DNA from 3 places in the Streptomyces sp. NPDC101151 genome. Region 2 is predicted to be linked to each of the others. Evidence: riboswitches for the same ligand, from Rfam matches in the RefSeq annotation. Region 2 holds a riboswitch; each other region holds the start of a gene.
What was found. A riboswitch is a leader RNA that binds a small molecule or an ion and turns the genes downstream of it on or off. The one in region 2 is predicted to bind cyclic di-AMP.
Positions count from the first base shown of each region.

Region 1: it holds a riboswitch for cyclic di-AMP, as region 2 does, so the genes downstream of both, ACIRU3_RS33365 (transglycosylase family protein) here and ACIRU3_RS08630 (M23 family metallopeptidase) in region 2, are expected to answer to the same signal.
Region 3: it holds a riboswitch for cyclic di-AMP, as region 2 does, so the genes downstream of both, ACIRU3_RS28135 (C40 family peptidase) here and ACIRU3_RS08630 (M23 family metallopeptidase) in region 2, are expected to answer to the same signal.

Region 1 covers NZ_JBIWPP010000024.1:109,428-116,550, forward strand. Annotated here, with positions in the region: partial or broken gene ACIRU3_RS33350 (DUF501 domain-containing protein) at 68-469, opposite strand; gene ACIRU3_RS33355 (septum formation initiator family protein) at 517-993, opposite strand; gene eno (phosphopyruvate hydratase) at 1,104-2,390, opposite strand; gene ACIRU3_RS33365 (transglycosylase family protein) at 2,772-3,455, opposite strand; cyclic di-AMP (ydaO/yuaA leader) riboswitch at 3,460-3,628, opposite strand; gene ACIRU3_RS33370 (transglycosylase family protein) at 3,811-4,827, opposite strand; gene ACIRU3_RS33375 (cytochrome P450) at 4,996-6,267, opposite strand; gene ACIRU3_RS33380 (tetratricopeptide repeat protein) at 6,264-7,123, opposite strand, start outside.
Region 2 covers NZ_JBIWPP010000004.1:45,624-52,746, forward strand. Annotated here, with positions in the region: gene ACIRU3_RS08615 (DNA topoisomerase (ATP-hydrolyzing) subunit A) at 1-1,382, opposite strand, end outside; gene ACIRU3_RS08620 (M16 family metallopeptidase) at 1,653-3,056, shown strand; gene ACIRU3_RS08625 (M16 family metallopeptidase) at 3,053-4,441, shown strand; cyclic di-AMP (ydaO/yuaA leader) riboswitch at 4,667-4,830, shown strand; gene ACIRU3_RS08630 (M23 family metallopeptidase) at 4,843-5,598, shown strand; gene ACIRU3_RS08635 (GntR family transcriptional regulator) at 5,797-6,492, shown strand; gene ACIRU3_RS08640 (HPr family phosphocarrier protein) at 6,679-6,960, opposite strand.
Region 3 covers NZ_JBIWPP010000017.1:150,925-158,047, reverse strand. Annotated here, with positions in the region: gene ACIRU3_RS28140 (hypothetical protein) at 1-299, shown strand, start outside; cyclic di-AMP (ydaO/yuaA leader) riboswitch at 733-863, shown strand; gene ACIRU3_RS28135 (C40 family peptidase) at 866-1,339, shown strand; gene ACIRU3_RS28130 (LysE family translocator) at 1,347-1,964, opposite strand; gene ACIRU3_RS28125 (LysR family transcriptional regulator) at 2,048-2,986, shown strand; gene ACIRU3_RS28120 (hypothetical protein) at 3,009-3,377, shown strand; gene ACIRU3_RS28115 (ATP-binding protein) at 3,374-3,829, opposite strand; gene ACIRU3_RS28110 (helix-turn-helix domain-containing protein) at 4,042-4,902, shown strand; gene ACIRU3_RS28105 (DUF397 domain-containing protein) at 4,912-5,136, shown strand; gene ACIRU3_RS28100 (8-amino-7-oxononanoate synthase) at 5,218-6,345, opposite strand; gene bioB (biotin synthase BioB) at 6,493-7,123, shown strand, end outside.

The DNA of each region.
Region 1 (7,123 bases), on a different contig from region 2:
TCGCGATGGCCTCGTCGCCGAGCGGGTTCACCCCCGGGCCCGCGGCCAGCGAGTGGCCGACCAGGACGTGCAGGCACTTCACCCGGTCCGGCATGCCGCCCGCGCTCGGGAAGCCCTCCAGGACCTCGATCTCGTCCCGGCGCCGGATGTAGTCCTCGTGCGCGGCCCGGTAGGCGGCGGCCAGCTCGGGGTCGCTCTGCAGCCGCTCCGTCATCTCCTTCATGACGCCGTTCGCCTCCAGCGTGCCGATCGCCGAGGCGGCGCGCGGGCACGTCAGGTAGTACGTCGTCGGGAACGGCGTGCCGTCGGGCAGGCGAGGTGCCGTCTCCACGACGTCCGGCTGACCGCACGGGCAGCGGTGCGCGATGGCCCTGAGGCCCCGCGGCGGGCGGCCGAGCTGCTGCTTGAAGGCCTCTACGTCCGCGTCGGTGGGCTCGGTGCGCGGAGTGGGCGGCGGAGGCGTTTCCATGACTGCTTTCAGAGTGGCTTTCTGTCGGTTCACCGGCCGGGGGCCGGCTACTGGTCGGAGGCGTCGGACTTGTCGACCCCGTCCCAGACGTTCGCGTACCAGGGCCGGTGGGCGGCCCGGAGGTCGGCGCGGGACTGCTTGGCCGCGCCCGGGTCGATCACGACGTACCCCGTCTCCCCGGGCATCACATAGTGCAGCCGGCGCCGGATCTGCTGCTTGGCGTAGGCGTCGTCCTGCCAGCGCGCCTTCAGGTCACGCAGCTGCTCGACGCGCTTGCGGGCCCGCTCCTGCTGCCGTTGCTGGTCGGCGATCTCGGCGCGCTGGGAGACGTACTGCCGCATCGGGTAGGCGAGCGCGACGATCAGCGTGCACAGCACCAGGGCGAGCAGGGCGGCGCGGCCGGTGAGCCGGGAGCGGCGGGCCTGCCGCTTGGTCTGGGAGCGGTAGACCCGGGCCGCCGTCTGCTCCCCGAGCAGCCTGAGCCTGGTCGCGGTGGAGAACCGGTCCCGGTCCTTCACGGCCATGTCCCGCCTCCCCTTCACACGTGCGTACGTCCCCGCACACGGTACGGGACCGGGTACGGGGACGTACGTACGACTGGCTAAGGCTTGCCCGGGGTTGAGCCCCGGTTGGGTCAGCCCTTGAAGCGCGGGAAGGCGCTGCGGCCGGCGTAGACCGCGGCGTCGTCGAGGATCTCCTCGATGCGCAGCAGCTGGTTGTACTTGGCGACGCGGTCCGAGCGGGCCGGGGCGCCGGTCTTGATCTGACCGCAGTTCACCGCGACGGCGAGGTCGGCGATGGTGACGTCCTCGGTCTCACCGGAGCGGTGGGACATCATGCACTTGAAACCGTTGCGCTGGGCCATCTCGACGGCGTCCAGGGTCTCGGTCAGCGAACCGATCTGGTTCACCTTCACGAGCAGGGCGTTCGCGGAGCCCTCCTCGATGCCGCGGGCCAGGCGCTCCGGGTTGGTGACGAAGAGGTCGTCGCCGACGATCTGGACCTTGTCGCCCAGCTTGTCGGTGATGACCTTCCAGCCGGCCCAGTCGTCCTCGAACAGCGGGTCCTCGATGGAGACGAGCGGGTAGGCCGCCACAAGCTCCTCGTAGTACTCCGTCATCTCGGCGGCCGAGCGGGACTTGCCCTCGAACTCGTACTTGCCGTCCTTGTAGAACTCGGACGCGGCGACGTCGAGCGCGAGCGCGATCTGCTCGCCGGGGACGTAACCGGCCTGCTTGATGGCCTCGACGATGAGGTCGAGGGCGGCGCGGTTGGACTCCAGGTTCGGGGCGAAGCCGCCCTCGTCACCCAGGCCGGTGGACAGGCCCTTGGTCTTCAGCACCTTCTTGAGGGTGTGGTAGACCTCGGCACCCCAGCGCAGGGCCTCGGAGAAGGACTCCGCGCCGATCGGGGCGATCATGAACTCCTGGATGTCCACGTTGGAGTCGGCGTGCGAGCCGCCGTTCAGGATGTTCATCATCGGCACCGGCAGCAGGTGCGCGTTCGGGCCGCCCAGGTAGCGGAACAGGGGGAGGTCGCTGGCCTCGGAGGCGGCGTGGGCGACGGCGAGGGAGACGCCGAGGATGGCGTTGGCGCCGAGGGAGCCCTTGTTGTCGGTCGCGTCCAGGTCGAACATGGCCTGGTCGATCAGGCGCTGCTCGGTGGCGTCGTAGCCGACCAGCTCCGGACCGATCTGCTCGATGACGGCGAGGACGGCCTTCTCGACGCCCTTGCCCTGGTAGCGGTTCGGGTCACCGTCGCGCAGCTCGATGGCCTCGAAGGCGCCGGTGGAGGCGCCGGAGGGGACGGCGGCACGACCCGTGCTGCCGTCGTCGAGGCCGACCTCGACCTCGACCGTGGGGTTGCCTCGGGAGTCCAGGATTTCCCGGGCTACGACGACGTCGATGGACGGCACGAGCATCTCCTTCGTGGATGTGACGCTGGTAGTGCGCGGCTGGTGTGCCTTGCGACTAGAGCCTAACCGTCCCGGGGGCGTCGGCCACCGACCGACCGTCCCGTGGACAAGGAGACGGTACCTATTGTTCACGCTCGGAACAAAGGGGCCTCCGAATGAGGCCCGGTCGAAGAGTGGGGAAACAGAGCCGGGAACCGTGGGCGGGAAACGGGGGCGGCCAACAGGGTGCGGAACCCGAGCGGGGAAACAAACGACCCCGCCCCGGCGCGTACGGGGGAACACGCGCCGGGGCGGGGAGCCCGTGGGGACGGGGGGATGACCCTCACGAGGCCCTCGGTCTGGGGGCAGGCCTTGTGAGGGCGCTGTGGTTCTGGTGGGAGCCGGGTGTTACTTCAGGTGCAGCTGCTGGCCCGGGTAGATGAGGTCGGCGTCCGCGACGACGTCCTTGTTCAGCTTGAACAGCTTCTCCCAGCCGCCCTCGACCTTGTGCTTCTCGGCGATGGTGCTGAGGGTGTCGCCCTTGACGACCTTGTACTCGCCGTCGCCCTTCTTGACCTTCTTGCCGGTCGGGGTGGTGACGGTCTTGCTCGCGGCCGGACGCTCGGCGGAGCGGGAGGCGGCCTGCTCGTCGGTGGAGCGGGTGGCGGTGCTCGGCGCGGTGGTCTTCGAGGGGGCGGCAGGGGCGGCACCGCCGTTGGGGGTGCTGGACAGGCCCGTGCCGCACACCGGCCAGGCGCCCTTGCCCTGGGCGGCGAGAACCTTCTCGGCGACGGCGATCTGCTGCGCCTTGGTGGCCTGGTTGGCCTGGGCGGCGTACTGGGCGCCGCCGTACGCGGCCCAGGTGGAGGCGGAGAACTGCAGACCGCCGTAGTAGCCGTTTCCGGTGTTGATGGACCAGTTGCCGCCGGCCTCGCACTGGGCGACCGCGTCCCACTCGGAGGCGGTGGCGGCGGAGGCGTTGCCGGCCGCCATCAGCGGGGCGGCGACAACGGCGCCGGTGACACCGGCGAGCGCGATGGCCCGGGTGGCCTTGGACGGACGACGGTGCTTGCCCTTGCCGGAAAACAGCATGGATCGATCCCCTCACCGACGCCTGCGAGGTGAGCTGTCGGGTTCGGGCCGGTTGAGTTGCCCGGCCGCGCCCCTTTCGGGACACGGCTCCACCCCAAGCCGGTGCCGGCATCAACTGCCGGTTCCGGCGCCTACCTTGGGTCCCCCGCTCCTGCCTACGGCGCATGACGCGACGACTGTTCCCGGGCAACCGCTGGCAGGATTCGGCGTTGCGACTGCCGGGGCTCGTGGTGACGAGCGGTCCCGACCGTAGACAGGCGATCGCGGGAATTTCAAAGACGATCAGGGCTTCTGAGACTCATCCCACACTTTCGCCAAAACGGACATTAAGTGTGAAGTGGGGCGTCAACTCCTGCTACTTATCGCCCTTTTCGCTACCGACTTTCAGGGTCTGACCGGCGGTGATGTGGTTCGGGTCGGCGCCGATGCTCTTCTTGTTGTCGGCGTAGAGGGCGTGCCATCCGCCGTCGACGTCAAGGGAGTCGGCGATGGAGGCGAGGGTGTCACCCTCGCGGACGGTGTAGGCGCTCGCGTCACGGGAGGCGTGGCGGCCGGACGTCTTGGCGTCCTGACCGTTTGTCACGCTTTCGTCCGCAGTGCCACCGCGGTGACGTCCGCCGCTGCCGAGGGCGCCCGTGTCGACCAGACTCCAAGAGCTGCCGGTCTGCCATGAATTGTCCGAGTCGTCCGTCGCGGGATCCATGGTCGCGGAGTCGCTGCCCTCCGCGCCTTCGGAGCCGGACGATGCGGATTTGTCGGACTTGGGGGTATCGGTCTCCTTGTCGGAGCCCTTGGAGCCGGCGTCCTTGCTCGCGTCGGACGACGGCTTGCCGGCCGCATCCGAGGAGGAGTCGGACGAGGACGAGGAATCCGGCAGATCAGACGAGTCGGACGTATCGCCGGAGCCGGACGGGTCCGAGGACTTCGACGAACCGCCGTCCTCCGCCGAGCCCGAACCGGAGTCCCCGACACCCGTGTCGACGTCCAGCGAGCCGGAGTTCGACGTCAGCCCGGAGAGCAGGGCGCAGGTGGCCCAGGGCGTGGTGTCCTGGTCGGCGAGGATCCTCTCGGCGACGGCGATCTGCTGCGACCGGCTGGCCTGGTCGGCGCTGGAGGCGTACTGGCCGCCGCCGTACGTGTCCCAGTCGTCCTGGGATATCTGCAGGCCGCCGTAGTACCCGTTGCCGGTGTCGGCGCTCCAGGAGCCACCGCTCTCGCACTCGGCCACCTTGTCCCACGTGGTGCCGTCGGCCGCGTTGGCGCTCGCCGCACCGAGGAGCGGGATGGCGATGGCGGAGCCGGTCACTCCCGCCGCGACGAGGAGGGCCGGAGCCTGACGGGGGCGACGGTGACGACCGTTCCCGGAGAGCATGCGGAAGCCTTTCGTGCGACAGCGGGGCCGGCGCGGCGCATGAAACTCGGGGCCACGCTGAGGGGTGAACGTATAGGCAGACGATCACTTGTCACAAGTTAATGCCGCGTAGATCACGTGAAGATCACAGAGGCGAACATCCGTCATGTTCCGCTGTGCGGGCTGTGCTCACGGAGCGGGCGTGAATTCCACGGGGAGCGTGCGCAGGCCGCGCATGATGAGTCCGCCGCGCCAGCGCAGCTCGGCCGGGTCCGCCGCGAGCCGCAGGTCGGGGAGGCGGGTGAGGAGGGTGGCGAGCGCGGTCTGGCCCTCCAGACGGGCGAGCGGGGCGCCGAGGCAGTAGTGGATGCCGTGGCCGTATCCGAGGTGCTGGTTGTCCCGGCGGGACAGGTCCAGGACGTCCGGATCGGCGAACCGCTCCGGATCCCGGTCGGCTGCGGCGAGTACGACGAGCACCGGGTCCCCGGCGGCGATGTCCTGCCCGCCGATGGTGAGCGGCCGGGTGGCGAACCGCCAGGTGGCCAGCTCCACCGGGCCGTCGTAGCGCAGGAGTTCCTCGACACCGGTCTCCAGGAGGTCCCTGTGCCCGGCGGCCAGGGAGCGTTGCAGACGGTGGCGCTGCTCGGGGTGGGTGAGCAGGGCGTAGGTGCCGTTGCCGATCAGGTTCACGGTGGTCTCGAACCCGGCGAACAGGAGGATGAAGGCCATCGCGGCGGCCTCGTTCTCGGTGAGGTGCTCGCCGTGGTCGGAGGCGCGGATGAGGCCGGAGATCAGGTCCTCGCCCGGGGTGGGCTCGGCGGGCAGCGCCTCCCGCTTGCGGTGGATCAGCTCGGCGAGGTAGCCGCGCATCTTCTTCACCGACCGCGCGACCCCGCCCCGCGGTCCGCCCCCGTGGCGGATCATCATCCCGGCCCAGTCGCGGAAGTCGTCCTGGTCATCGCGCGGGACTCCGAGCAGGTCGCAGATGGCGTAAATGGGGAGCGGGAAGGCGAAGTCGTGGATGAGGTCGGCCGAGCCCTTCTTCGCGAACCCGGCGATGAGGTGGTCGGTCAGCTCCTGCACCCGGGGCGCGAACTCGGCGACCGTGCGGGGCGTGAACGCCTTGCTGACCAGCCGGCGCAGCCGGGTGTGGTCCGGCGGGTCGATGTTCAGCAGGTGCGTCATCAGCTCGGCCTTGCGCTCGCCCGGGATACCGGTCTTCCCCTTGGCGTGCGCGGGCTCGTCGTGATGCGCCGGGTTCTTGCTCAGCCGCTGGTCGGCCAGGGCCTGCTTGGCATCGCCGTACCGGGTGACCAGCCAGGCCTCGACCCCGCTGGGCAGCCGCGTCCGGTGCACGGGTGCGTTCTCCCGCAGCCAGGCGTAGGCGGGGTACGGGTCGGTGGCGAACTCCCAGGTGAAGAGGTCGGGGGTGGAGTCGTCGGAGTCGAGCTGGTCGGTCACTTCTCGACGGTATCCGCAGCGGGGCCCAACTCCGCCATCGCGGTCGGATGCCCGGCGGCGGCCGCCCGCCGGAGCCAGTCGTCGGCGCTCTCCCGAAGGGCCAGGCTGACGCGGTACGCGGCGGCGGCATCGCCCTGCTCGGCGGCGGCCCTGAGGTGGCGCAGCCCGGCCTCGGTCTCCCCGGTCGCCACCAGCAGCTCCCCCAGCTCCGCGTGCAGCTCCTGCTGGAGCTTCACGTCGTCGACGCCGGCCTCCAGCGCCTTCCGGAACCAGTGGACGGCCTCCGGTGCGTTGTCCTTCCCCATCGCTATGCCGCCGAGCACCACCATCGCGTCGGCCACGCCTGCCTCCGCCCGGGGAGTCAACAGCCGGTCCGCCGTCCGGACGACCGCCGCCTCGGTCTCCTTGTCCTCTGCGGCGTCCAGCAGCTGGAACCACACGGTCACCGGTATGTCCGCCGGTTCCCCGGAGGCCGGGAGATCCGCCACCAGCGATCCGTAGGCCGCGAAGACGGTCTCGTCCTCGGTGTCCGGCACCAGCAGGCCCGTCACCCCGTACCGGGGCCTCGTCGCCCAGGCCAGCGCCTCGTCGATGGACTCCTGTCCGCTCCTCGGCACCTCGTGGCCGTACTCCTGCGCGATCCTCTCCAGCGCATCGGCCGGCAGGGGGCCGGCGAACCCGCAGCGTGCGGCGTCGACCGCCGCCCGCACGAGGAGGTGCCCGCGAGGATGCGCACCGGCCCGCCGTGCTCTGCGCCACTCGTCCCACAGCTCCGGTCCCACCGCCAGATACTCCGGCACCGTGCGGTCGCCGCGTCCCTTCAGGGCGCCGAGCAGCCGGGGGTCGTCGGCCTGCG
Region 2 (7,123 bases):
GCGGTGAGCCGGTCCTTCTCCGCCTCCAGCTCGATGCGGTCGTACTTGGTGAGTCGGCGCAGCGGTGTGTCGAGGATGTACTGCGTCTGGACCTCGCTCAGCGAGAAGCGCTCCATCAGGCGCTGCTTGGCCTGCGCGGAGTTCTCGCTGGACCGGATCAGCCGGATGACCTCGTCGATGTCGACCAGCGCGGTGAGCAGGCCCTCGACGAGATGCAGCCGGTCACGGCGCTTGCTGCGGCGGAACTCGCTGCGGCGCCGCACGACGTCGAAGCGGTGGTCGAGGTAGACCTCCAGCAGCTCCTTGAGACCCAGGGTGAGCGGCTGGCCGTCCACCAGGGCCACGTTGTTGATACCGAAGGACTCCTCCATCGGGGTCAGCTTGTACAGCTGCTCCAGGACCGCCTCCGGCACGAAGCCGTTCTTGATCTCGATGACCAGGCGCAGACCGTGCTCGCGGTCGGTCAGGTCCTTGACGTCGGCGATGCCCTGGATCTTCTTCGCGTTGACCAGGTCCTTGATCTTGGCGATCACCTTCTCCGGACCGACCGTGAACGGCAGTTCGGTGACGACCAGACCCTTGCGCCGGGCGGTCACGGTCTCGACCGAGACCGACGCGCGCATCTTGAAGGTGCCGCGGCCCGTCGCGTACGCGTCCCTGATGCCGTCGAGGCCGACGACCCGGCCGCCGGTGGGCAGGTCGGGGCCCGGGACGAACTTCATCAGCGCGTCCAGGTCCGCGTTCGGGTGCCTGATCAGGTGGCGGGCGGCGGCGATGACCTCGCGCAGGTTGTGCGGCGGCATGTTCGTCGCCATGCCGACCGCGATGCCCGAGGAGCCGTTCACCAGGAGGTTCGGGAAGGCGGCGGGCAGTGCCACCGGCTCCTGCTCCTGGCCGTCGTAGTTGGGCGTGAAGTCGACCGTGTCCTCGTCGATCGACTCGGTCATCAGGCTCGTCGCCGCGGCCATCCGGCACTCGGTGTACCGCATGGCGGCCGGCGGGTCGTCGTTGCCCAGCGAGCCGAAGTTGCCGTGGCCGTCGACCAGCGGGACGCGCATCGAGAACGGCTGGGCCATGCGCACCAGGGCGTCGTAGATCGACGCGTCGCCGTGCGGGTGCAGCTTGCCCATGACCTCGCCGACGACACGCGCGCACTTCACATAGGCGCGGTCGGGGCGCACGCCCATCTCGTTCATCTGGTACACGATCCGGCGGTGCACCGGCTTGAGGCCGTCGCGGGCGTCCGGCAGGGCGCGCGAGTAGATGACCGAGTACGCGTACTCAAGGTAGGAGCCACGCATCTCGTCGACGACGTCGATGTCGAGGATCTTCTCCTCGTACGCATCGTCGGGCGGCGGGGTCTTCGTGCTGCGGCGGGCCATCGCTGCCTGGCTCCTTGCTGAAGCGTTTGACGGATCTGACGCGGACCATTGTGGACCGCGGCACTGACAACCCGTGCCACGACCCGGTTCGTACGGCTCGGCCCGGTGCCGGCGAGCCGTCCGACGGCACGTCCGACGCAGGCTACGCGATCCGCTGTGGGCGTACGTCCGGCGGGAACTTCGCCGAGGCTTCGCCCGCTTGCATACAGTGGCAGGACCGGCAGGAAATCCGCGGTTTCGACGACCGCCTCCGCTCGCGAAGGGACGTACATGCCCATGGGTCACACGACCACAGCCGAGGCAGGCTCCGGGGGCCTGACAGCGACCGAGCACCGCTTGGCCAACGGTCTGCGCGTGGTGCTCTCCGAGGATCACCTGACCCCGGTGGCGGCGGTTTGCCTCTGGTACGACGTCGGCTCCCGCCACGAAGTCAAGGGACGTACCGGCCTGGCTCACCTTTTCGAGCACTTGATGTTCCAGGGGTCGGCACAGGTCACGGGCAACGGCCACTTCGAGCTGGTGCAGGGCGCCGGCGGCTCGCTGAACGGCACCACCAGCTTCGAGCGCACCAACTACTTCGAGACCATGCCCGCCCACCAGCTGGAGCTCGCCCTCTGGCTCGAGGCCGACCGCATGGGCTCCCTGCTCTCCGCCCTGGACGACGAGTCCATGGAGAACCAGCGGGACGTGGTCAAGAACGAGCGCCGCCAGCGCTACGACAACGTGCCCTACGGCACCGCCTTCGAGAAGCTGACCGCCCTCGCCTACCCGGAGGGCCACCCCTACCACCACACGCCGATCGGCTCGATGGCGGACCTGGACGCGGCCACCCTGGAGGACGCGCGCCAGTTCTTCCGCACCTACTACGCGCCCAACAACGCGGTGCTCTCCGTGGTCGGCGACATCGACCCCGTACAGACCCTCGCCTGGGTCGAGAAGTACTTCGGGTCCGTCCAGGGCCACGACGGCAAGCCCGAGCCCCGCGACGGCTCCCTGCCGGTCATCATCGGCGAGCAGCTGCGCGAGGTCGTCGTGGAGGAGGTCCCGGCGCGTGCCCTGATGGCCGCCTACCGGCTCCCGCACGACGGCTCCCGCGAGGCCGACGCGGCCGACCTGGCCCTCACCGTCCTCGGCGGCGGCGAGTCCTCCCGCCTGTACAACCGGCTCGTGCGCCGCGACCGCACGGCCGTCGCGGCCGGCTTCGGCCTGCTGCGCCTGTCCGGCGCCCCCTCGCTCGGCTGGCTGGACGTCAAGACCTCCGGTGATGTCGAGGTGCCGGTGATCGAGACCGCGATCGACGAGGAGCTGGCCCGGTTCGCCGAGGAGGGCCCCACGGCCGAGGAAATGGAGCGCGCCCAGGCCCAGTTGGAGCGCGAGTGGCTGGACCGGCTCGGCACGGTGGCCGGCCGCGCCGACGAACTGTGCCGGTACGCGGTCCTGTTCGGCGACCCGCAGCTCGCCCTCACCGCCGTTCAGCGCGTCCTGGCGGTGACTCCCGAGGAAGTCCAGGAGGTCGCCAAGGCCCGCCTGCGCCCCGACAACCGTGCGGTCCTCGTCTACGAGCCGAAGTCCCCGGAAACCGTCGAGGACGCCGACGTTCCGGAGGACCCGGAGCAGGAAGCGACCGTAGAGGCGGGCGCCGACCAGAGCGAGAACGAGGAGACGGCCAAGTGAGCGAGCTCGCCACGATGGACTTCCACCCGCAGCCGCAGCCGGGCGACGCCAAGCCCTGGGCCTTCCCGGCCCCCGAGCGCGGCACGCTGGACAACGGTCTGACCGTTCTGCGCTGCCACCGCCCCGGCCAGCAGGTCGTTGCCGTCGAGGTGCTGCTGGACGCGCCCCTGGATGCCGAGCCGGCCGGCCTGGACGGGGTCGGCACGATCATGGCCCGCGCCTTCTCGGAGGGCACCGACAAGCACTCCGCCGAGGAGTTCGCCGCCGAGCTGGAGCGCGCGGGCGCCACGCTCGACGCGCACGCCGACCACCCCGGCGTCCGCCTCAGCCTGGAGGTCCCGGCCTCCCGCCTGGCCAAGGGCCTCGGTCTGCTCGCCGACGCCCTGCGCGCGCCCGCCTTCGCCGAGAGCGAGGTCGAGCGGCTCGTCCGCAACCGCCTGGACGAGATCCCGCACGAGCTGGCCAACCCGGCCCGCCGGGCCGCCAAGGAACTCTCCAAGGAGCTGTTCCCGGCGACCTCGCGCATGTCGCGCCCGCGGCAGGGCACCGAGGACACCGTCGAGAAGATCGACGCCGCGGCCGTACGCGCCTTCTACGACCGCCATGTGCGGCCCGGCACGGCCACCGCGGTCGTCGTCGGCGACCTCACCGGCACCGACCTGGACGCGCTGCTCGCCGACACCCTGGGCGCCTGGACCGGCACCGCGGGCCGGCCGCGGCCGGTGCCTCCGGTGAGCGCCGACGACACCGGCCGCGTCGTCATCGTCGACCGGCCGGGCGCCGTCCAGACGCAGCTGCTGATCGGCCGGATCGGACCCGACCGGCACGACCGCGTGTGGCCCGCCCAGGTGCTCGGCACCTACTGCCTCGGCGGCACCCTGACCTCCCGCCTCGACCGCGTCCTGCGCGAGGAGAAGGGCTACACCTACGGCGTGCGCGCCTTCGGGCAGGTCCTCCGTTCCGCTCCGGAGGGCACGGGCGCCGCGATGCTCGCCATCAGCGGCTCCGTGGACACCCCGAACACAGGTCCCGCGCTGCAGGACCTGTGGACGGTGCTGCGCACGCTCGCGGCGGAGGGCCTGACCGACGCGGAGCGCGATGTCGCCGTGCAGAACCTGGTCGGCGTGGCGCCGCTGAAGTACGAGACAGCGGCGGCCGTCGCGAGCACGCTGGCGGACCAGGTCGAGCAGCACCTGCCCGACGACTTCCAGGCGACGCTGTATCAGCAGCTCGCCGCCACCGGCACGGTGGAGGCCACCGCGGCGGTCATCAACGCCTTCCCGGTGGACCGTCTGGTGACGGTCCTCGTCGGAGACGCGGCCGAGATCGAGGCGCCGGTCGAGGCGCTCGGTATCGGCGAAGTCACCGTCGTGGCCGCCGAGTAGCGGCCGAGGCGGCAGCACGCGCGCGTAGAGGGGCTCTGGTGGCCGACGGGTCATCAGAGCCCCTTGCCGTGTACGCCCCTTCCTCAGATGTCCGAATTGGGCAGAGGTTGCCTGTCTGACCTGTGGGATGCGCTACAAAAACCCGGATCCGTTTGGGGATCGAAAGTCGGCCCCTTTAGCGTCGTCCGGGTTGTCCGTCAGGCAGTGCGCCGCAGCCGCGGCACCGGACAGTCATCGCCGAGTCCCCGTACGGCGCAAGCCAGGGGAGCCGGGGACCCATCGCAGTCCCTGGGGTGAATCGGACGCCCGCGCGCGAGCGAGGGGGTCCGTAGGAGACCTTCCTGCTCCGAACCCGTCAGCTAACCCGGTAGGCGAGAGGGAAGGAAAGGACCAGCCACTTCATGGCGTTCATGTGCGCCACCGGGAAGCATCGCAAGCCCGGCCGGGTCAAGCGCACCACCGCTCAGGCGGCCGGTATCGCAGCCCTCACCACCACCGGTGTCATCGGCACCCTCGCGGCCACCCCGGCGCTCGCCGCGGACAACTCCGTCGAGGACACCGGCCTCACTCCGGTCATCACCGTGAGCGACTCGGTCGCCGAGCAGATCGACGCGCAGGCCGAGGCCCAGCAGGTGGCCGCCGAGCAGAAGGCGGCCGAGGCGGCCGCGGTCAAGGCGGCCGCCGAACGGGCGAAGGAGATACGCGAGGCCAAGGCGCGCGCCGCCCGGGCGGCCGAGCGAAAGCGACTGAACGCCTTCGTCGCGCCGATCGTGAACTCGTACGTCTCCACGGGCTACAAGACCGGCGGCTCCCTGTGGTCCTCCGGTTCCCACACCGGCATCGACTTCCACGCGGCCAGCGGGACTTCCGTCCACGCGGTCGGCTCCGGCACGGTGGTCTCCACCGGGTGGGGCGGGGCGTACGGCAACCAGATAGTGATCCGGATGGCCGACGGCATGTACACCCAGTACGGCCACCTGTCGTCCATCGGCGTCACCGTGGGCCAGCAGGTCACCCCGGGCCAGCAGATCGGCGTCTCCGGCGCGACCGGCAACGTCACCGGACCGCACCTGCACTTCGAGGCCCGTACGACTCCCGAGTACGGCTCGGACGTCGACCCGATCGCCTACCTCCGCAAGCACGGCGTGAACGTCTGACGCTGCACCGCACGGCATCCCGAAGCCCCGGCTCGCACGCCGGGGCTTTTGCCGTTTTCTGCGGTGCCTGCCGCATCCGCTGTCCAAAAAATATCCTTGGATTCCGGCCCGCCGTCGGAAATTCCGGCTCATTGCAATAGAGTCACGGAACACACGTCCATCGTCGACGTTTCACGGGGATTAAGGCGGAGGTCGGTCATGCGTATTCCGGCGCAATCGGTGTGCACGGCGATCCGGGACGACATCGTCGCCGGTGTCCACGAGCGCGGCGGCCGCCTCACCGAGGAAGTCCTGGCCCGTCGTTACGGCGTCTCGCGCGTCCCCGTCCGCGAGGCGCTGCGCACGCTGGAGGCGGAGGGTTTCGTGGTGACCCGGCGGCACGCGGGCGCGTGCGTGGCCGAGCCGACCGAGCAGGAGGCCGCCGACCTGCTGGAGATGCGCACGCTCCTGGAGCCGCTCGGTGCCTCGCGGGCCGCCCAGCGGCGCACCGAGGCCCATTTGAAGGTGCTGCGCGGTCTGGTCCGGCTGGGCCAGGAGCGGGCCAGGCGGGGCAACAGCGAGGACCTGCGTTCGCTGGGCGGCTGGTTCCACGAGACGCTGGCGCAGGCCTGCGGCAGCCCGTCGCTGACCTCGATGCTGACCCAGCTGCGGCACAAGATCGCCTGGATGTACACGGTGGAGGCCCCGGCGGATCCCGTGGAGTCCTGGGCGGAGCACGGCGCGATCGTGGACGCGGTGGCGCGGGGCGACGGCGACCGCGCGCGGGCGATCACGGCGCATCACACCGAGCGAGCCACGGCCGCGCACCGGCTGCGCCTCGCCTCGGGCGGCGACCGGATCGAGCGTGTGAGGAACTCGCAACATGCCGTAAACATCTCGAGCGTGCGGCATTAACACTGGCGCCGTATACAAAGAGGGGATATTCGGTGGGCGTTTATTTCCGCTGCCCTTTCCCCCGGCGCGCGCCGCGAATTCACCGTCGCGCACTTTTCGTGCGTCTGCGGTAAATCCCCACGGCCCGTTGCCGAAAACGCGGAAGCCGCGTCACCCTTTCCGGACGACGCGGCTTCGCGGTACGTCTCAGACGGTCTCGGGCAGCTCCTCGAGGCCCTCGGCGACCAGCTTGGCCAGACGGTCCAGGGCGACGTCCGCGCCCTCGGCGTCGGAGGCGAGGACGATCTCCTCGCCACCCTGGGCGCCGAGGCTGAGGACGGCCAGCATGGAGGCCGCGTTGACGGGGTTGCCGTCAGCCTTGGCGATCGTCACCGGGACGCCTGCGGCCGTGGCGGCTCGGACGAAGATGGAGGCGGGGCGGGCATGGAGGCCCTCGGCCCAGCCGACGTTGACGCGGCGCTCAGCCATGTGTTGCTGCCCTTCAGTTTCTCAGGGTTGTCTAGACCAGTTTCCCATATCGCGAAGCGTGCCCGGAGCAGTGCTTCATCCGGCTCCGGTGTGCCCGTCGGACCGCGGCCTCGGTCCGACTTCCGTCCTCCACAGACTGCCTCGCGCCGTTGTCGGACGCGAG
Region 3 (7,123 bases), on a different contig from region 2:
CGGAGCTGCCGCCGCTGCCCGCACTGACGCGCGCCGAGGGCGAGTTGATCGATCGCTATCTGGAGACGGTCGACCTGCTGGGCCGGATCAACCCGGCGCAGTACGGGGACACCTATCGCGGGCTGCGCGCGGCGCAGGCCCTGGTGCGCAAGGCGGCCGAACTGCGCGACGCGCTCGCTCTGATGCACCAGCGGGGCGAGACGGAGCTGCACGGGGACACGCTCGCACAGGCTCTGCGGGTGCTGGACGGCGAGCGCCGTACCGCTCGCGTCGCGCTCCCGCCGGACTGCGTCGGCTGACCCGGACGCGCGTCCGGCCCGGCGGGAGCCAGGTGTCGACACCCCGTCCGGGCCGGAGTTGAAACGGCCCGAACGGTGTACCCCCGGCCGGCGTATCTTCGGATTTTTTTCCGGGCTTCCCGACTTGCGCAGCGTGCGGGTTCCGGGCCCGCGCGGAAGTGCTCCGCCCCAGGTCCGGGGCTACGTACGGGATCTGACGGCAACTCGAACAGAGCAGTGTCCACCCGAACGGGTGAGTGGTGAGTAACACCACAAACTCCCGATTCCGTTGGGATTTTCCGACTGCTGTGAGTGAAGATCCCTGACTGACGACAAGCCCCCGCCACAGCGGCGGGGCGATCCGGGCGGACGCCGAGTCCTGCCGCCGCCCGGATGACCGGTCGACAGGAGTGGATCGGCAGGAGTGGAGGACCCGAGCAAGACGGGTCGCCGGGACGAACGTTCGTCGCAGACGGACGGTCGTGCCGAGCAGCCCTTGGGGTGAAGCCGCGGCAACGCGGCCGGGCAACTTCGCCAGCCCGAATCCGACAGGTCATCCTTCACAGGCGGCTGACGAAGGGTTGCGCATGACTGCGCTCAATCGTGTCCCGTCGATGATGGCCCGGGCCGGTACGGCCTCGGCACTCACCCTCGCCGCCGTGGGCGGCTCGATCGCGGTCCCGGGCCTTGCCACCGAGGCCTCGGCCGCCACCATAGGGACCAAGGCACTCCAGATCGCGGCCTCCAAGAAGGGCGCCCCGTACGCGTGGGGAGCCACCGGGCCGCGCAGGTTCGACTGCTCGGGGCTGACGCTCTACTCGTTCAAGAAGGCGGGCAAGAAGCTGCCGCGTACGGCAGCCCAGCAGTACAACAAGACGCACCACATCTCGGCCAGGAGCCGCAAGGCCGGCGACCTGGTGTTCTTCCACTCGGGTTCCAGCGTCTACCACGTCGGCATCTACGCCGGTAAGGGAAAGATCTGGCACGCCCCGCGGACCGGAGCCGTGGTGCGGCTGGAGAAGATCTGGACCAGGACCGTCTGGTACGGCCGGGTCAGCTGATCCGGAGTCAGCTCAGGAGCGGCTCCAGCAGCAGAGCCGCTCCGAGAGCCGTCAGCGCCACCCCGGTGCCGGCCTGCAGCATGCGGGCGGCCCGGGGACGGCGCAGCCACCTGCCGAGCCGGTCCACCAACAGGGCCACCGCCTGGAACCACACCAGCGCCAGCACACAGACGATCAGCGCGAGCAGCAGCGTCCTGGGCAGGGCGGAGCCGCCCGCCGGCACGAACTGGGGCAGCAGGCTCAGGAACGTCAGCGAGGCCTTCGGGTTGAGGACGTTGGTGACGAAGCCCTGCCGGAGCGGGTGCGCGGCCGACCGCACCGTCTCGGCGGAGCCGGTTGCGGGCTGCCGCAGCGACCAGAGGGTCCGCACACCGAGCTGCAACACATAGGCACCGCCCAGCAACTGCAGCGCGCGGAAGAGCGCCGGGACGGCGACCAGCACGGCCGCGACTCCGGCCACCGCCAGTGTGGTGTGCACCAGGAGGCCGCCCGCGATCCCGAGCCCGCAGACCGCGCCGGCCCGGCGGGAGACCAGGGCGTTGCGTACGACCACCGTGAAGTCGGCGCCCGGCATGGCGACCAGACCGGCGGCGATCGCGGTGAAGGCGATGAGCTGTCCGTCCATACGGCCAGCGTGCACGGAGACTGCCTTCAACAGGTATTTCGAATGGGCATGGTCTGCCTTAAGCAGTGCTTTAGGCTGCCACCATGTACGACCCCACCAGGCTGGCCGCACTCGTCGCCGTGGCGGAGGCGGGCTCCATCACCCGGGCCGCCGACCGGCTCGGCTACACACCGCCCGCCCTCTCCCAGCAACTGGCCAAGCTGGAGCGGGAGGCGGGCACGGCGCTGCTGGTACGGCATCACCGCGGGGCCCGGCTGACCGAGGCGGGCGAACTGCTGGTGGCGCGGGCCCGCCGGGTGCTGGACGAGCTGGAGCAGGCCCGGCACGAACTGGCTCGGCTGACGGGCCTGTCGGGCGGGGTGCTGCGGCTCGGCACGTTCCCGACCGCGGGCGTCCATCTGCTGCCGCCGGCGCTGAGCGCGTTCCGCCGGGCGCATCCCGATGTCCGGCTGTCGGTCGCCGACTACGACCCGCCTGCCGGGGTCGCGGCGGTGGCGGCCGGTGAGGTGGACCTGGCGCTGACCCACGCCTACCACCCGGGTGAGGCCGCTCCCGTGCCGGCCTCGGTGGGTCTGGAGCCGGTCCTCGTGGAGGAGCTGGTGCTGGTGACGGCCCCGGGCCATGCGCTGAGCAGCGTCCCGTCCCGGCTGTCGTTGGAGCAGCTGGCCGGGCAGCCGCTGATCAGCATGGCCCCGCATCATCCGGCCCGGCGGGAGGTGGAGGCGCTGCTCGCCGCGGCGGGTGCCACCGCGGCGCTGCTGGTGCCGACCCCGGGGTACGCCGTCGTGTGCGCACTGGTCAGTGCCGGGCTGGGGGTGGCCGTCGTACCGGAGATGGTGGCGCGGACCGCGGTCACTCCGGTCGGGGTACGGCCGATGGAGGCGGGACGGCTGAGCCGCACGATCTCGGTCGCGTTCCGGGCCGACGAGGTCGCTCCTGCGGCGGAGGCGTTCCGGGCCCTGCTGCACGGGGCGTTCGGCCGGGCGCGGCAGGCTCAGGTGCAGCAGCACCCCTCCTTGTGAACCGGCGTCGGCCGGGCGGGGGTTGACTACGCTGTCACCATGGCGACGACGACGGACACCGAGCTGGTGGTCGGCCTGCGGGCCGGTCGATGGCGACGCCGGACGACTTCTGGGACGCCGTCATGGAGCCCTGCGGGCCGCGAAGTGGTTCGGCAGGAATACGGAGGCCTGGCGGGACACCATCAGGACCCGGGGCATCTCCGAGGTCGTCGACAGCTACGACATGCTCGGCGTCCATGTGGACAAGCCGGCAGTCTTCGCCGCGCGGAACCGCGAGGCGCGGGCGCTGAGAAGCGCGTTCGCGGGCCCGCAGTCACGCCTGGTCGTGCATGTGCGGGACGGCGACCCGGCGTCGTCGCACGGCAGGCGGGAGTCCGACGACAGAGCCTAGAGTTCCGGCTGTCCCGCTACGACCGGCTCGGCCGGGATGCTCCAGGGCAGTTCGATGGAGACCGTCTTGCCGCCCTCGCGCGTGGGGCGGACACGGAGTTTGCCACCGCACTCGGCGGTGAGCCAGCGGATGATGACCATGCCGCGCCCGTTGTCCTGCTGGACGGCGGCGGGCAGTCTCTTCGGAAAGCGCGGATGACTGTCCGTGACACCGATGCGCAGATGTTCGTCACGGTGCAGCGCGATGTCGACCGTGAAGGTGGGTGACTGACCGAAGGTGTGCTGCACGGCGTTGGTGGCGAGTTCGGAGACGATGAGCCGGACGGTGTCGGCCACCTCGGTGTCCGACGGCAGGCCCCATTCCACGAGGGTGCCCACCACGTAGGACCGGGCCGCGGAGACCGAGGCGGGATCGCTCGGCAGAGTGACGGATGCTTCCAGATGGTCTGCCATGGCGACGTCGTCCCTTTCCCACGGGACCGCAGTCCGACGAGGAGCGGATGGTTCGAGTACGGTCCCGGACTGGTGCTTCTTCGCCAGACTGCCATCACCGGGCCGGTCAGGGGAGCGATCCACCAGGATATGCATATATCTGTCGCTCAAAGCGGTGAACTCTGCGACGAGAGACCGTATTTGGGCGGCCCGGAAGGAGTAAGGAGTTCCCCATGCAGAACGGTCCCGCGGTGCGGCGCCGCAAACTGGGCGCCGAACTGCGCGCGCTGCGTACCGGGGCGGGGCTCACCAGCGGTGAGGCGGCCCGTCTCGTGGGCTGGCACCAGTCGAAGGTGAGCCGCATCGAGACCGGCGCCAGCGGGGTGAAACCGGCCGATGTGCGGTTACTCCTCGACGCCTACGGGGTGCGGAACGGCCAACTGCGTGAGTTGCTGCTGATGTTGGCGGGGTCCGAGGAGGCGGGCGGCCGCAGCCGGTGGTGGCACGCCTACCGCGGGATCCTGCCGTCCACCTACCGCGATTTCATCAGCCTGGAGTCGCAGGCGAGCGGGATGCGCACCCTGGAGACCACGGTCGTGCCCGGCCTTCTGCAGACGCCCGAGTACGCCCGCGCGGTGACCCGGGCGGCCCTGGAGGGAGTGGACGAGGAGCGGCTGGACGCGCTGGTGGAGGTGCGGCTGGCCAGGCAGGACGTACTGCGCTCCGATCCGCCGCTGGAGCTGAGCGCCGTACTGGACGAGGCGGTGCTCAGGCGCGAGATCGGCGGGCCGGAGGTGATGACGCGGCAGCTGGAACGGCTGGTCGAGGCCGGCCGCCTGCCCCAAGTGCGGCTCCAGGTACTGCCGTTCGCCGCGGGAGCGCATGTCGGCCTCACGGGGCCTTTCGTTATCTTCTCATTTCCGAGCACTTCTGATCTGGATGTGGTTGTTCTCGACCAGTTGACGAGTAGCCTCTATCTGGAACGGAAAGAAGACCTCAAGGCCTACCTGGAGGCCTTCAACACCCTTCGGATCCACGCCCTTTCACCCGAGGACTCGTTGGATTACATCGCCGGAATAGGTGACGGCGCGTAAGGAGGCACCATGTCAGCACTGCCTCGGAACGTCCCTGCCAGTACCGATCTGCACGATGCGCGATGGCTGCGCAGCAGCTACAGCACGGGAGCGAACAACTGCGTGGAGACGGCCCGGCCGCGCTGCGGCCCCTGGGCCGGGCTGCTCGCCGTGCGCGACTCCAAGAAGCCGGCCGGACCCGCGCTGCTCTTCTCCCCCGGGAGCTGGGCGGGTTTCGTGACCGCGCTCCGATGATCCCCGCGCAACCTCAACCCACCGACTCCTACTGATCAGATCCGATCACTTTCGAGCGAAGTCCGGCCGTGTCACGCCGACTCATGGTCGCGCCTCGCCGATCACACGTACAGCGCGTTCGATCTCGGCCCCGGAGAGGTCCGCGCGGGCGGTCAGCCTCAGCCGTGAGATGCCGTCGGGCACGGAAGGAGGACGGAAACAGCCCACGGCCAGGCCTGCCGTACGGCAGTCGGCCGCCCAGCGCACGGCCTGCTCCGGGGACGGGGCCCGTACCGAGACCACCGCGGCGTCCGGACGTACCGCTTCCAGACCCGCGGCGGTCAGGCGTGCGTGCAGTTCGGCGGCGACCGCTCGGGCCCGTGCCGCCCGCTCCGGCTCGCGGCGCAACAGCCGCAGCGCCGCCAGCGCCGCGCCCGCGGCCGCGGGTGCCAGACCCGTGTCGAAGATGAACGTCCGGGCCGCGTTGACCAGGTGGTCGATCACCCGCGCCGAGCCCAGCACCACCCCGCCCTGGCTGCCCAGCGACTTGGACAGGGTGGCCGTGACGACCACGTCCTCGGCGCCCGCCAGCCCGGCCGCGTGCGGAGCGCCGCGGCCGCCGTCGCCCAGCACGCCGAGGCCATGGGCGTCGTCCACGACCAGCCCGGCGCCGTGCGCCCGGCACGCCTCGGCCAGTGCGGCCAGCGGCGCCGCGTCACCGTCGACGGAGAACACGGTGTCCGAGACGACGATCGCCTCTCCCGCGTGCGTGCCGAGCGCCTTGTCCACGGACTCCGGGTCGGCGTGCCCGACCACCTGCGTGGCGCCCCGGGCGAGCCGGCAGCCGTCGATGAGCGAGGCGTGGTTGCCCGCGTCGGACACGATCAGGGAACCGTGCGGGCCCAGCGCGGTGACCGCGGCCAGGTTGGCGGCGTAACCGGAGGAGAAGACCAGGGCCGCCTCGAAGCCGCAGAAGTCCGCCAGCTCCCGCTCCAGTTCGGTGTGCAGCTCGGTGGTACCGGTGACCAGCCGGGAGCCGGTGGAGCCACCGCCCCAGGTCCGGGCCGCCCCGGCCGCCCCCTCGGTGACCTCGGGGTGGTGGGCCAGGCCCAGGTAGTCGTTGCTCGCCAGGTCCAGCAGCGGCGAGTCGGCGGGGCGCGGGCGCAGGATCCGTACGAGTCCTGCGCCGCGGCGTGCCTCGGCCTGCTCGTCGATCCAGCCGAACGCCATGGGTCCTCCGAGGCTTTTGTAGGTAGCGGACAGACACTAGCGGCACGACCAGCCACCCAGGGTGTGGCAATACCCACACGGTGATCCGCCTTCGTTGTCCAAACTCTCCTTGGCCCGGAGCGGTCCCGTAAGACAGGATCGGACCTCATGGACCTGCTGAACACGCTGGTGGACAAGGGGCTGCGGCGCGAGCTGCCGACCCGCGAGGAAGCACTCGCCGTGCTGGCCACCTCCGACGACGACCTGCTCGATGTGGTGGCCGCGGCCGGCAAGGTGCGCCGGCGCTGGTTCGGCCGGCGCGTGAAACTCAACTACCTGGTCAACCTGAAGTCCGGCCTGTGCCCGGAGGACTGCTCCTACTGCTCCCAGCGGCTCGGCTCCAAGGCCGAGATCCTGAAGTACACCTGGCTCAAGCCCGACCAGGCCTCCCAGGCGGCCGCGGCCGGCCTGGCCGGAGGGGCCAAGCGGGTCTGTCTGGTGGCCAGCGGGCGCGGCCCGACGGACCGGGACGTGGACCGGGTCTCCGAGACCATCAAGGCGATCAAGGACCAGAACGAGGGCGTCGAGGTCTGTGCCTGCCTCGGTCTGCTCTCCGACGGCCAGGCCGAGCGGCTGCGCGAGGCGGGCGCCGACGCCTACAACCACAACCTGAACACCTCCGAGGCCACCTACGGGGACATCACCACCACCCACACGTACGCCGACCGGGTGGACACGGTGCACAAGGCGCACGCGGCCGGACTGTCCGCCTGCTCGGGTCTGATCGCCGGCATGGGCG